One region of the Streptomyces sp. NPDC031479 genome, then DNA from elsewhere that is predicted to be linked to it. Evidence: riboswitches for the same ligand, from Rfam matches in the RefSeq annotation. Region 1 holds a riboswitch; each other region holds the start of a gene.
What was found. A riboswitch is a leader RNA that binds a small molecule or an ion and turns the genes downstream of it on or off. The one in region 1 is predicted to bind cyclic di-AMP.
Positions count from the first base shown of each region.

Region 2: another riboswitch for cyclic di-AMP. It lies ahead of ACZ5D2_RS08590 (M23 family metallopeptidase); the one in region 1 lies ahead of ACZ5D2_RS23140 (M23 family metallopeptidase).
Region 3: another riboswitch for cyclic di-AMP. It lies ahead of ACZ5D2_RS17915 (transglycosylase family protein); the one in region 1 lies ahead of ACZ5D2_RS23140 (M23 family metallopeptidase).

Region 1 covers NZ_JBVIKC010000021.1:49,029-52,294, reverse strand. Annotated here, with positions in the region: gene ACZ5D2_RS23150 (M16 family metallopeptidase) at 1-295, shown strand, start outside; gene ACZ5D2_RS23145 (M16 family metallopeptidase) at 316-1,683, shown strand; cyclic di-AMP (ydaO/yuaA leader) riboswitch at 1,912-2,070, shown strand; gene ACZ5D2_RS23140 (M23 family metallopeptidase) at 2,083-2,883, shown strand; gene ACZ5D2_RS23135 (GntR family transcriptional regulator) at 3,081-3,266, shown strand, end outside.
Region 2 covers NZ_JBVIKC010000005.1:172,317-175,582, reverse strand. Annotated here, with positions in the region: gene ACZ5D2_RS08600 (aspartate aminotransferase family protein) at 1-89, shown strand, start outside; gene ACZ5D2_RS08595 (tyrosine-protein phosphatase) at 200-1,021, opposite strand; cyclic di-AMP (ydaO/yuaA leader) riboswitch at 1,338-1,504, shown strand; gene ACZ5D2_RS08590 (M23 family metallopeptidase) at 1,507-2,526, shown strand; gene ACZ5D2_RS08585 (SGNH/GDSL hydrolase family protein) at 2,690-3,266, shown strand, end outside.
Region 3 covers NZ_JBVIKC010000014.1:83,984-87,249, reverse strand. Annotated here, with positions in the region: gene ACZ5D2_RS17920 (transglycosylase family protein) at 1-754, shown strand, start outside; cyclic di-AMP (ydaO/yuaA leader) riboswitch at 1,030-1,199, shown strand; gene ACZ5D2_RS17915 (transglycosylase family protein) at 1,202-1,954, shown strand; gene eno (phosphopyruvate hydratase) at 2,248-3,266, shown strand, end outside.

The DNA.
Region 1 (3,266 bases):
GGGCCCCACGGCCGAGGAGATGGAGCGTGCCCAGGCACAGCTGGAGCGGGAGTGGCTGGACCGGCTGAGCACGGTGGCCGGCCGGGCCGACGAACTGTGCCGCTTCGCGGTGCTGTTCGGCGACCCGCAGCTGGCGCTGACCGCCGTCCGGCGGGTCCTGGACATCACCGCCGAGGAGGTGCAGGCCGTGGCCGCGGCCCGGCTGCGCCCCGACAACCGCGCGGTGCTGGTCTACGAGCCGCTGCCCGGTTCCGACGAGTCCGACGAGAACGAGAACGAGGGGGCGGAGCAGTGAGCGACACCGCAGCCGTCACGATGACCGTCCACCCGCGCCCGCAGGCCGGCGAGGCCAAGCCCTGGGCCTTCCCGGCCCCCGTGCGCGGCACCCTCGCCAACGGCCTGACCCTGCTGCGCTGCCACCGCCCGGGCCAGCAGGTCGTCGCGGTCGAGGTCAACCTCGCCGCCCCGCTGGACGCCGAGCCCCAGGGCCTCGACGGGGTGGCCACCATCATGGCCCGCGCCCTGTCGGAGGGCACCGACAAGCACACCGCGGAGGAGTTCGCCGCCGAGCTGGAGCGCTGCGGCGCCACGCTCGACGCGCACGCCGACCACCCCGGCCTGCGGGTCTCGCTGGAGGTGCCCGCCTCCCGCCTGCACAAGGCCCTCGGCCTGCTCGCCGAGGCGCTGCGCGCGCCCGCCTTCGCCGACAACGAGGTCGACCGCCTGGTGCGCAACCGGCTCGACGAGATCCCGCACGAGCTGGCCAACCCGCAGCGCCGTGCCGCCAAGCAGCTCTCCAAGGAGCTCTTTCCGGCCACGCTGCGCATGTCCCGCCCCCGCCAGGGCACCGAGGAGACCGTCGCGCGGATCGACTCCGCGGCCGTACGCGCCTTCTACGAGGCCCACGTGCGCCCCGCCACCGCCACCGCGGTGGTCGTCGGCGACCTGACCGGCATCGATCTGGACGCCGTGCTGGCCGACACCCTGGGCACCTGGACGGGGAACTCCGCCGAACCGCTGCCGGTTCCGCCCGTGACGGCCGACGACACCGGCCGCGTGGTCATCGTGGACCGGCCCGGAGCGGTCCAGACGCAGCTGCTGATCGGCCGGATCGGTCCCGACCGGCACGACATCGTCTGGGCGCCCCAGGTGCTCGGCACGTACTGCCTCGGCGGCACCCTCACCTCCCGCCTGGACAAGGTGCTGCGCGAGGAGAAGGGCTACACCTACGGGGTGCGCGCCTTCGGCCAGGTGCTGCGCTCCACCGCCGACGGCAAGGGCGCCTCGATGCTCGCCATCAGCGGGTCCGTGGACACCCCCAACACCGGCCCGGCGCTGGAGGACCTCTGGAAGGTGCTGCGCACGCTCGCCGCGGAGGGCCTGACCGACGCCGAACGCGACGTGGCCGTGCAGAACCTGGTGGGCGTGGCCCCGCTGAAGTTCGAGACGGCGGCGTCCGTCGCGGGCACCCTCGCCGACCAGGTGGAGCAGGAGCTGCCGGACGACTACCAGGCGCGGTTGTACGCCCGGCTGGCCGAAACCGGTACGGCGGAGGCCACTTCGGCGGTCGTGAGCGCCTTCCCGGTGGACCGGCTCGTCACGGTCCTGGTGGGTGACGCCGCGCAGATCGAGGAGCCCGTGCGGGCGCTCGGCATCGGCGAGGTCACCGTCGTCACCAACTGACGTCCGTGGCGTCGGTGTTCGGGCTTCGGGGCCGCTCCGGCACCGGGGTGTGACAGGGGTCCCGGCGGTGTCACCGCCGGGACCCCTTTTTGTCCGCTTTCAGCCATGGTTGCGGTTATGCGGTGTGGCGTACGCAACAAAAGCGCTCGTCTGTTTGGCGATCGACTGATGATCCGCCTAGCGTCGCCCTTGCTGTCCGTCAGTTGTGCGCGCCGCACTCGCGGCACCGGACAGCGATCGCCGAGTCCCCGTCAGGCGCGAGCCTGGGGAGCCGGGGACCCACATGTGTCCCTGGGGTGAATCGGGCCACCTCGCAAGAGGGGCCCGTAGGAGACCTTCCTGCTCCGAACCCGTCAGCTAACCCGGTAGGCGAGAGGGAAGGAAAGGACCAGCCCCTTCATGGCGTTTGGCAGTCGTACCGCCGCTCCCGGCAAGCACCGTGGTTCCAGCCGTCTGAGCCGCAAGACCGCCGGCTACGCCGGCATAGCCGCCCTCGCCACCACGGGTGTGGTCGCCGCCGTCGCAGCCCCGGCCTTCGCCGCGGACAACAGCGCGCCTTCCGTCGAGGACACCGGCCAGAACGCGGTCGTCGTCGCCGACGGCCTCCAGGACGACATCGAGGTCCAGGCCGAGTCCCAGCAGGTCGCCGCCGAGGCCGTCGCCGCCCAGGCGCAGGCCGAGGCCGAGGCCAAGCAGCGCGCCTCCGAGGCCAAGCGGGCCGCCGAGGCCAAGGAGAAGTCCGAGCGCGAGGCCGCCGAGCGCGCCGCCCGCGAGGAGGCCCGCAAGCGCCTCAACACCTTCGTGGCTCCCGTCGACGGCTCCTACGTCAGCACCCAGTACGGCGCGGGTGGCGGCATGTGGTCCTCCGGCAGCCACACGGGCATCGACTTCCACGCGGACGAGGGCACCTCGGTCCACGCCGTGGGCGCGGGCACCATCGTCGAGGCGGGCTGGGGCGGCGCGTACGGCAACAACATCGTCATCAAGCACAACGACGGTACGTACACCCAGTACGGGCACCTGCTCTCGCTGAACGTCTCCGTCGGCGAGAGCGTCACCGCGGGCCAGCAGATCGGCCTGTCGGGCTCCACGGGCAACTCCAGCGGCCCGCACCTGCACTTCGAGGCCCGCACCGGCGCCACGTACGGCACGGACATCAACCCGCTGGCGTACCTGCGCCAGCACGGCGTCGGCATCTGACCCGCACGCACCGCGCACCTGCGCAGTACGAAGAAGGCCCCGGCTCTCCGAGCCGGGGCCTTCTTCGCGTCCCCCGCCGCAGTGAAATGTTTCGGATATCGGGCCGTCATCGGAAATTATCGTGTGCTGCAATAGAGTCGCAGCACGGCCAAGAATCCGGCGACGGCGCCGGCGGTGAATCCAGCGGAGGTCCGGCCTTGCGTATTCCTGCGCACGCGGTATGCACAGCGATCCGCGACGACATCGTCTCCGGTTTCTTCGGGCCGGGGGGCCGGCTGACCGAGGAAGTGCTCGCCCGCCGCTACGGCGTCTCCCGGGTCCCCGTCCGCGAGGCGCTGCGCACCCTGGAGTCCGAGGGCTTCGTCACCACCCGGCGCCACGCC
Region 2 (3,266 bases), on a different contig from region 1:
GTGAGGTCATGGACGAAGCGCACGGCGGGGGCGGCCTGATGTGGGACTTCGGCAGGACCCTGGTCAAGCAGGCGGTCGGCAACCGCTGAGGGCGCGGCGGGGGGCCGTGCGGGGACCCCGTACGGGCCCCCCGCGCGGCCCGTACGCCCCCCGCCCCCGTGCGCCCCCGCCGCGGCCCCCGCCGGGCCTCAGCCGGGCCTCAGTCGACGAGGAGCCGGTCGCGCAGCCGGTCCAGCGTGGCGGGCGCGAGGTCGAGTCCCTCGGCGAGGTAGGCCTCCACCCCGCCCCACTGGCCGTCGATGGTGTCGAACGCCGCGAGCAGGTACTCGGCGCGCGCTTCGAAGAGCGGGGCCAGCAGCTCCATGACCTCGGGGGAGCGGGCCTCGGGCGCGTCGCTGCCGCGCCGGACGCGGTAGCGGTTGTGCGGGGCGTTGGACTCCAGGTAGTCGGCCACGATCGCCTCGCGCCCGACGCCCAGGGCGAGCAGGGTGACGGCGATCGACAGTCCCGCGCGGTCCTTGCCCGCGGCGCAGTGCATCAGCGCCGGGACGCTGTCCTCGGCGAGCGCGTGCACCACCCGGCTGTGCTCGGCGGTGCGGGTGCGGATGATCGTCCGGTACGAGTCCCTCATGCGGGTGGCCGCCTTGCCGTCGCCCAGGACGGTGCGGAGCCGGGCGAGGTCCCCGTCGCGGACCATCTTCCAGAACTCCCGTCCGTCGGCCGGATCCGACAGCGGGATGTTCACGTTGCGCACGCCCGCCAGCTCGACGTCCGGGCCCTCCAGGGCCTGGTCGGCTCCGTTGCGGAAGTCGAAGACGGTGTGCAGTCCGAGCGATTCGAGGAATTCCGTATCGGTTTCGGTCGCATGTGCGAGATGTCCGCTTCGGAACAGTCGTCCCGGCCTGACCCTCCGTCCGTCGGCGGTCGACAGGCCGCCCACGTCACGGAAATTGCGCACCCCGGAGAGGGCGGGCTCCGGCTCCGGGCCGCTCGGCGGGGGCTGGGGTATCTGCTGGGTCACGTGCGTTCCTCCGCGTGTCCTGCGTGTCCGAATTGCTCTGGTTGGGAACAACTTGCCATACGTGGAGGCGAGATCGCGCCAGGCCCCGTGAGCCAGATCATACGGTGACCGTCCGTGCCTGATCGCGAAATCCGAATTCCCTTGCCAGGGCGGCTGTTGTCGCACGGGAATGGACGGAGGGTGACGGGAATTCCGTTGATCCTTCATGCCTGCTATTCCGTCAGGGAATTCACGGCTTGTTGTGCGCACTCCCGCTGGATTACCTTCGCGATCGATCCGGGTGGACCGCCTCATCCTGCCGCCGCCCGGGAACCGCACCCGACCATCGACGCGCGCGGCAGGAGCGGGGGAACCAGGTAAGTCGCCGTTCCGGATCACTTCCGGGCAGCTCGGGGTGAAGTCGTACGCGTGTTCCACGGGTGCGGCCGGACATCTCCAGTCCGAACCCGACAGCTCACCTCGCAGGCGCCGGAGAGGAATTCGCCATGCCCGCAAAGGGTAAGCACCGCCGTCCGAAGTCCCGTTCCATATCCCGCGGTCTCGCCGTGGCCGGCACCGGTGGCGCCGCCCTCGCGCTGCCGCTGACGGTCGCCGCCGGTGCCCACGCCGCCACCCCGGCCGCGACGCCCGCGCAGGTGCCCCAGGCCCTCCGGGCCCCCGTCTCCGCTCCGGCCTCCGCTCCGGTCTCCGCCCCCTCCGCCGCCCCGGCCGTCTACACCGTCGTGCCGGGCGACTACCTGTCGAAGATCGCCGCCGAGCGTCACCTCCAGGGCGGCTGGGAGCGGCTCTACGCGGACAACCGCGAGGCCGTCGGCGCGAACCCCTCCCTCATCCACCCGGGCCTCAAGCTGACCCTGGACGGCCACGCCGGGACCCCCGCGCCGAAGGCTCCTGAGGCCGCGGCCGAGGGATCCTCCAGCGGGACTCAGGCGGCCGACGAGGCCCCCTCCGCCGCCGGCGCGACCGGCGGGGACACCGCCGACGCGACCCCCGCACCGCGGTCCGGCACCTCGCGCGGACCGGCGGCCAAGACCCCCGCCCAGAGCCCGGCGCCTTCCGCGCCCGCGGCCGCGGCCGGTTCCGCGGCCCCCGCGAACGGCTCCGGTTTCGTCGCCCCGGTCGACGGCGGCACCTCCACGCCGTACCACCAGAGCGGCACCATGTGGTCCTCCGGCTACCACACCGGCGTCGACTTCGTCGCGAGCACCGGCACCACCGTCAGGGCGGTGGGCGCGGGCACCGTGGTTTCCGCAGGCTGGGGAGGTGCGTACGGCAACGAGGTGGTCATCCGCCACGCCGACGGCAAGTACTCCCAGTACGGCCACCTCTCCCAGCTGTCCGTCTCGGTGGGCCAGAGCGTCACCGCCGGACAGCGCATCGGCCTCTCCGGCGCCACCGGCAACGTGACCGGCCCGCACCTCCACTTCGAGATCCGCACCGGCCCGTCCTACGGCTCGGACATCGACCCGCTGGCCTACCTCCGCTCCAAGGGCGTGAACGTCTGACGGGAGCCGCGGCAGCGGCACGGACGCGCGTGGGGCCGGGACCTGAGGGGGGTCCCGGCCCCACGTGTACTTATTCCTTATCCCCCGCGTGGTATAGATCACGGTCCGTCAACCCCTCATTACGTTGGCGTAGGTTGGTGACGGGGGTGAAGGATGTCGTCCCGTGGCAGCGACGAAGACGACACTCAAGACCATCGGCTCGTACGCGGCGATCGGGGACAGCTTCACCGAAGGCGTGGGGGACCCGGGACCCGGGGATTCGTATCTCGGCTGGGCGGACCGGCTCGCCGTCCTGTTGGCCGATCAGCGCGACGAGCACGACTTCCGGTACGCGAACCTCGCGGTGCGGGGCAAGCTCCTCGACCAGATCGTGGCCGAACAGGTGCCCAGAGCCAAGGACCTCGCTCCGGACCTGGTCACCTTCTGCGCGGGTGGCAACGACATCATCCGGCCGGGCAGTGACCCGGACGACGTGGCGGAGCGGTTCGAGGCGGCGGTGGCCGACCTCACCGGGGCCGTCGGCCTCGTCATGATCACCACCGGCTTCGACACCCGGGGCGTCCCCGTCCTCAAGCACCTGCGGGGCAAGGTCGCGACGTACAGCGCGCACGTACGCGCCATCGCCGACCGCTACGACTGCCCGGTCCTCGACCTCTGGTCGCTGAAGTCGGTGCAGGACCGCCGGGCCTGGGACGGCGACCGGCTGCACCTCTCGCCCGAGGGCCACACCCGTGTCGCGC
Region 3 (3,266 bases), on a different contig from region 1:
CCCCGACCTCGCCAGCCGCTCCCAGCAGATCGCGGTCGCCGAGACCGTGCTGGCCTCCCAGGGCCCCCAGGCGTGGCCGCTGTGCTCCGCCTCGGCCGGGCTGACCCAGCAGGGGCCGGCGCCGCAGGTGGACCCCGGCGACCGCCACGGGCCGGTCGCCCCGACCCCGACCCGGCCGGACAACGCCGTCCCCGACAAGAGTTCGAGCGGGCGCGCCACGGACTTCGGGGCCCCGACCCCGCAGCCGGGTAGGCCGGGCGCCTCCCCGTCCACGAGCCCGAGCGGGCTGCCGGACTACCCGCTGGGCCCGAACACCGGACTGCCCGTCATGCCGGACCCGGACCCGACCGCGCCGACCACCACGCCCCCGGTCACCCCCACCACCCCGGTGGACCCGACCGCCCCGGTCTCCCCGACGGCCCCGGTCAGCCCGACCGCCCCGGTGGACCCGACGGCCTCCCCGGCCCCGACGACCCCCGGCGCCAACCCCGCCTCTCCGGCCGCGGAGAAGGGCGAGGGCGCGGGCAAGCACCGCGGCCCGGCGGCCGTCGAGGTGGCGACCGCGCCCGGCACGGCGTCCGGCACCCCCGACCCCACGTACACGGTGAAGGCGGGCGACAGCCTGACCGACATCGCGAAAGCCAAGGGACTCAAGGGCGGCTGGACCGCCCTCTACCAGGCCAACGAGCAGGTCATCGGCGGGGACGCGGACCTCATCAAGCCGGGTCAGAACCTGGATCTAACCAAGAAATAAGGGCAGTTCGGGCATCCGGAAAGACCTGAATGTCCGTTATCGGTAAATGAGACATGCGTCTCTTCCGGTCAACTGGCGTGTCTCGTTCCGGAACTTCCGCAAACCCCGCCCTCACCTGCGAAAACGCCCATTTGAGGAATGCAAGTAGGCCGGTTTCTCCCTGATGTCGCGCGTTGAACATCGGGGAGAGACCTGCCTACCTTCTGAATCGCTCGCCACCGCGGGCTCCTTCGACCGCATCGCCGAATCCTGCCGGCGGACGGAGGGAACAGTCGTCGCGTCAAGCGCCGAAGGCAGGAGCGGGGGAACCAAGGTAGGCGCCGGGAAAGGCCGTTGAGAGACGGTCGCGACCGGCTAGGGGTTAAGCCACGTGCTCGACACGTGACCGGGCAACTCATCCGCCCGAACCCGACAGCTCACCTCGAAGGCGTCGGTGAGGAGAACTCCATGCTGCTTTCCGGCAAGGGCAAGCACCGTCGCGGCTCCAAGGCCGTCCGCATCGTCACGCTCGCCGGTGTCGCCGGTGTCGCGGTCGCCGCCCCCCTGATGGCCGCGGGCTCCGCGAGCGCCGCCACCGTCAGCGAGTGGGACAAGGTCGCCTCCTGCGAGTCCGGCGGCAACTGGTCCATCAACACGGGCAACGGCTACTACGGCGGCCTGCAGTTCTCGTCCTCCACCTGGGCCGCGTACGGCGGCAAGGCGTACGCCTCGCAGGCCAACCAGGCCTCCAAGAGCCAGCAGATAGCCATCGCCGAGAAGGTCCTCAAGGGCCAGGGCAAGGGCGCCTGGCCGTCCTGCGGCGTCGGCCTGTCCAACTCCGCGTACAACGGCGGCGGTTCGACCACCACCCCGTCGAAGCCGAAGCCCGACACCAAGCCGGCCCCGGCCAAGCCCGCCCCGGCGAAGCCCTCCACCCCGAAGGCCGACACCGAGACCAAGGCCTCCGGCTCCGGCTCCGGCAGCTGGACCCCGGCCAAGCCGGCCCCGGCCAAGCCGTCCACCCCGAAGGCCGGCACCCCGTCGACCGGCACGGTGAAGACCGGCAACGGCTCGTACGAGGTCAAGGAGGGCGACACCCTCGGGACCATCGCCCAGGCCAACGGCGTCAAGGGCGGCTGGGAGAAGCTCTTCGAGCTCAACAAGGACATCGTCGACGACGCCGACATGATCTTCCCGGGGCAGAAGCTGAAGCTCAGCTGAACTCCCGCGTAACACCGCATCACCGGGCCCGGCCCGTAGTGCTTCCCGCCGCCCGGCGCGTCTCCCACGCGCCGGGCGGCGGTGTGTTGTGCGCCGCCGCCGACCTGCGGCGGCTGCCGCCGAGGGCGGACAGGCGAGGGTCTTATGTCAGGGAAGAGGGGTATTCGGGCCCTTTTTCGTCCCAGGACCCGGGCGGCGACAGGCCCAGTGCCCGGAGCCGGTTAGGCTCTAGTCGGCAAGGCCGTCCCACGGCCACCCGCCACCGCACACCCAGCGTCACATCCCAGAAGGAGATGCTCGTGCCGTCCATCGACGTCGTCGTAGCCCGGGAAATCCTGGACTCCCGAGGCAACCCCACGGTCGAGGTCGAGGTGGGCCTCGACGACGGCAGCACCGGCCGTGCTGCCGTTCCGTCCGGCGCCTCCACCGGAGCGTTCGAGGCCATCGAGCTCCGTGACGGTGACCCCAACCGTTACATGGGCAAGGGTGTCGAGAAGGCCGTCCTCGCCGTCATCGAGCAGATCGGCCCGGAGCTCGTCGGCTACGACGCCACCGAGCAGCGCCTGATCGACCAGGCCATGTTCGACCTGGACGCCACCGACAACAAGGGCTCCCTCGGCGCCAACGCCATCCTCGGCGTGTCCCTCGCCGTCGCGCACGCCGCGTCCGAGGCCTCGGACCTGCCGCTCTTCCGCTACCTCGGCGGCCCGAACGCGCACCTGCTGCCCGTTCCGATGATGAACATCCTCAACGGTGGGTCGCACGCCGACTCCAACGTCGACATCCAGGAGTTCATGATCGCCCCGATCGGCGCGGAGTCCTTCTCCGAGGCGCTGCGCTGGGGTGCCGAGGTCTACCACACCCTCAAGAAGGTCCTGCACACCAAGGGCCTCTCCACCGGTCTCGGTGACGAGGGCGGCTTCGCCCCGAACCTGGAGTCCAACCGCGCCGCGCTCGACCTCATCATCGAGGCCATCAAGCAGGCCGGCTACACCCCGGGCAAGGACATCGCGCTCGCGCTCGACGTCGCCGCGTCCGAGTTCTACAAGGACGGCAAGTACGAGTTCGAGGGCCAGTCCCGCTCGGCCGCCGAGATGACCGACTACTACGCCGAGCTCGTCGAGGCGTACCCGCTGGTCTCCATCGAGGACCCGCTGTTCGAGGACGACTGGGCCGGCTGGAAGACCATCACCGACCGCCTGGGCGCCAAGGTCCAGATCGTCGGCGACGACCTCTTCGTCACCAACCCGGAGCGCCTGGCCCGCGGCATCGAGGAGGGCTCCGCGAACGCCCTGCTCGTGAAGGTGAACCA